2 regions of the Neobacillus sp. YIM B06451 genome follow, and region 2 is predicted to be linked to the other one. Evidence: a T-box and tRNA genes for the amino acid it is inferred to sense, from the RefSeq annotation. Region 2 holds a T-box; the other holds one or more tRNA genes.
The links. A T-box is a leader RNA that pairs with one kind of tRNA and senses whether it is charged. The one in region 2 lies ahead of RB160_RS18125 (valine--tRNA ligase), so its partner is inferred to be a tRNA-Val.

Region 1: it encodes a tRNA-Val, which carries the amino acid that the T-box ahead of RB160_RS18125 (valine--tRNA ligase) is inferred to sense. The anticodon was not compared.

The regions. Positions count from the first base shown of each region.
Region 1 is NZ_JAVFKJ010000010.1:27,147-29,350, forward strand. It holds gene RB160_RS15795 (DnaA N-terminal domain-containing protein) at 1-71, shown strand, start outside; gene RB160_RS15800 (DsbA family oxidoreductase) at 172-828, opposite strand; tRNA gene RB160_RS15805 (tRNA-Val) at 993-1,064, shown strand; gene RB160_RS15810 (recombinase family protein) at 1,183-2,204, shown strand, end outside.
Region 2 is NZ_JAVFKJ010000013.1:21,811-24,014, forward strand. It holds gene ysxE (spore coat protein YsxE) at 1-275, shown strand, start outside; gene RB160_RS18120 (hypothetical protein) at 292-480, opposite strand; T-box leader at 640-873, shown strand; gene RB160_RS18125 (valine--tRNA ligase) at 953-2,204, shown strand, end outside.

The sequences.
Region 1 (2,204 bases), on a different contig from region 2:
CTTCCAGTGCAGAAAAAGTCCTCGGAAAAGCAGTTGATATTCACTTTAAAGCCGAGGATGACAATGAGTAACTCTCTTTGGTTTGTTAATGCCAGTATAGGATGTACCAACCGTCCAAGCCCTTTTATGTAAAAAGCCAGCCGGTTCCCCGGCTGGCGCCCACGAACCATGTCAGCAGCCGTCAATCCCGCAAGCTTCGCCCGTAGCTGGCGGCTCCTTGCCAAGCTCGCGCACAATATACCGCTCCAACATCTCTTTCGTATTTAATCCTTGAACCCGCTGATCCCCAATAAAAAACGTCGGAACAGCGGTAATCCTGGCTTCCTCATACGCATGGCGGAGAGCCTCCTTATGCGCCTGCTCATACTTCCGTGCTTCAAGCGCTTCTCTGAACGCAGACCTATCAAGTCCACATTTGCCAGAAACATCCGTCAGCACATCAATGTCACCAATGTCTCTTCCTTCAGCAAAGAATGCAGCCAGTACAGCCTCGCTGTATTCGTTCCCTTTCCCATGCTCTTTCGCGAACTGGGTTCCTTCATGCGCTAGATGCGTATGCGGCTGTGGATCAACATCCGGAAGGACGATCTTTACGTTAAAACGCTCAGCCATCGGCCATACTGAACCCTTCCAAGCACTCTGTATATAATCGCCCTTTGGCGACAGCGTCTCATGGGGATACGGCCGCAGCTCAAAAGGCATCCATTCCAACTCAACATCCTTACCCTTAATCGCTTCCTTAAGCGGAGCCTCCGCTATATAACAAAACGGTCACACAAAATCTGAATCACACGGATCTTTAACGTCACTTGAAGCCCTCCCTAACAGTAAGGTGTTTACCAATAGTGTAAACGGCGGAGGGATGGTTATCCAAATCATCTGCCTTTAAGTTGAAAGTTTACTTTTTAAATCGAATTTATTGAAAAGGTATTGACCCTAACTTTGTTTCCTGGTATAGTAATGATTGTCCTCACTAAGAGGATAACAATAACGATCCGATAGTTCAGCGGGAGAATACTACCTTGACAGGGTAGGGGTCGGGGGTTCGAATCCCTCTCGGATCATACTAATCCTAACATCAATTGGTGTTAGGATTTTTTATTTGTTTCTATAACTAAATTTCGATTAATGAGAACATATGTTTTATAATAGAGGTATACCTTATTAAGGAGGACTACGACTATGAAGAGAGTCTGGGCATACTACCGTGTGTCTACTAAAAGTCAGGTTCTTCATCATGATGTTACTTTACAAAGAAAAGCATGTTCCATTTTTGTTTCAAATAAGCCTGAATGGCAAATGTGCAGGGAAATTGAAGACTTGGGTGTTTCCGGTTTGGATGCTAGAAAGGGTTTGCAAAGAATTAGATGGGGAGCCCAATTTGGCAGATTCGATGTCCTTCTAGTTTTCATGTTAGACCGCTTAGGGAGAAACCCTGATGAAATGAAGAATCTCATTAACGAATTACATAGGCAAGGAATAGAAGTATGGTCTGTTGTGGAAGGGAGCATTGAGGAATTCTCCGACCTGGAAAAGAAATATTTTATCCAAAGTAGGAATGAAGTCGAGAAAACGTCCCAGCGGGTAAAAAGAAGATTCCAGCAATTAAATGAAGAAGGCATCTTTACCGGTGGCACTGCTCCTTTTGGTTATAGTATTGCATCTACGGATTCGCGCCTAACAATTAATAAGGAAGAAGCGGAGATAATTAAGCAAATTTTTAATTTGGCCTCAGAACAACGATACGGTTGTAGCCGAATTGCACAGGAGCTTAATGAAAAAGGAGTTTCAACAAGAAGCAAGAAACCATGGATTTATAATACGATTTCCAGACTTCTCAGGAACCCTATCTATATCGGGCGGCCGGCATTCAATAAATATGGACCTCATGGAAAGAAGATAAATATGTCGCAGTGGAAACACCAGCCCAAAAATGAAAACTTGGTAATAATCAATGACGATCAATTTTTTAAAGTTCAGGAACTAATGGATGGCCGCCGTCCTTCCAAGGGAAATCTTGATTTGTCAGCAAGAAAGGATTTTCTTTTGGATGGCTTAGCTTACTGCGGATATTGCGGACGAAGGCTAAAACCTGAAGTGAACAAGAATCGACCGAAGTCTAAGCATGGAGTAAAGAAGGAACCAAGTATTTATCGTCGTTATGTTTGTGATCATGCCAAAAATAAATTGGAGTATCACGGTCA
Region 2 (2,204 bases):
GGAGTGAAGAGGCGGTCGAATGGGTAACGCATTACTTCAAATACTTTCCTTTGAAACCAGATGAAAAGCTGCTGTTTTACAGCTATCTTTCCCACCCGCTTCAAATCACAAGGGTGGCGGAAGCCTATTTTTACAAGCGAGGACCTAAAAATGAGTTCAGGTTTTCGAGAAAACTGTTGAAGGAATATTGGCATCTCAAAAATACCGAATATGTGGTAATGAGACTCGCGGAAATCGACCGCATGCAGCAGGCCACAAAAGAAGGAGCCCAGTGACCATCACCAGGGCTCCTTAAATAATTTCCAAATAAATAGCGGTAGCAATTAAAATGAGAACGGCAAGCAAAAGTACATCGAATGTGGTAGGTATAAGAATCGTCCTTATGGCCTGGAAAATACAAAACGGGATGCAGAACTGCGCGGCTATCGCACGACATGTCCTTAGCCACGGCGGGTACATAAAGCGGTTGAATCTTTTCATGGAACATCCCTCCCGGTGCATCGTACACCATTATATGCAGGGGGAGCCCAGATTGTGTGGGCCCATTTTTCCAAAAAGGGGGTTGAAACCGAAAAATTTTGGCCATCCTGATTGACGTCACGCCATCTTTTTGGGTAGTATAGAGTATAAATTAATAGCAAAAAAGCACTGACAGGGAAGAGTACAATGCCCAGTTGCTTTCCAGAGAGGGAAATTTACTAGCTGAAAGGTTTCCCAGGCAGCCCATTGGAATGTCACCCTTGAGCTTCTTCCGCCAAAGGCCCCGGGCCCGGTAGTGGAAGACGGATCGACTCCGTTATTCAATCAAGTGCCGGCATGTATGTCTTGCCGGAAAAAAGGTGGTACCGCGAGCGCACTCCATTCGTCCTTTTATTGGATGAATGGAGTTTTTTTATGGAAAAACAGATACCGCCAAAGTCCATTTTCAAGAGCAAACCAAGGAGGAATTAAGATGGATCAAAACGAAATCAGCATGCCGACGAAATATGACCCGCAGTCGATCGAGCAGGGACGCTATGATTGGTGGGTGAATGGCAAATTTTTCGAAGCGAAGGACGACGAAACGAAGCAGCCGTACACGGTTGTTATCCCGCCGCCGAACGTAACCGGAAAGCTGCACCTTGGCCATGCTTGGGATACAACGCTTCAGGACATCATCACTCGGATGAAGAGGATGCAGGGCTTTGACGTTCTCTGGCTGCCGGGGATGGACCATGCCGGGATCGCGACCCAGGCGAAGGTTGAAGAAAAGCTACGCAATGAGGGGAAAACCCGCTATGACCTTGGCCGTGAAAAATTCGTTGAGGAAACGTGGCGCTGGAAGGAAGAATACGCCGGCCATATCCGCCAACAGTGGGCAAAGCTTGGCCTGGGCCTCGATTATAGCCGCGAACGTTTCACACTGGATGAAGGACTTTCCGATGCGGTTAAAAAGGTTTTTGTTGATCTTTATGAAAAAGGCCTGATTTACCGGGGCGAATACATTATTAACTGGGACCCGGCTACAAAGACAGCCCTTTCCGATATCGAGGTTATCCACAAGGATGTCCAAGGAGCTTTTTACCATATGAAGTATCCGTTGGCCGATGGTTCCGGCCATATTGAAATCGCGACAACCCGCCCTGAGACAATGCTCGGTGATACAGGGGTTGCCGTCCATCCTGAAGATGACCGCTACAAGCACCTTATTGGGAAAACCGTGATTCTCCCGATCGTCGGACGCGAGATTCCGATCGTCGGCGACGATTATGTTGATATGGAGTTTGGTTCTGGTGCTGTTAAAATTACGCCTGCCCATGACCCGAACGACTTTGAAATCGGCAATCGCCATAACCTTGAGCGCGTCCTCGTCATGAATGAAGATGGTACGATGAACGAGCGCGCTGGCAAATATAACGGCATGGACCGTTTCGAATGCCGCAAGCAGATTGTAAAGGACCTTCAGGAGCAGGGCGTTCTTTTCAAAATTGAAGACCATCTGCATTCAGTTGGCCATTCCGAGCGGAGCGGCGCTGTTGTTGAACCGTATCTTTCAACTCAATGGTTTGTTAAAATGCAGCCGCTCGCTGATGAGGCGATTGCTCTTCAGGAAAAGGAAAACAAAGTAAACTTTGTTCCGGACCGCTTTGAAACCAATTACCTGCGGTGGATGGAAAACACCCGTGACTGGTGTATTTCACGTCAGCTTTGGTGGGGCCACCGGA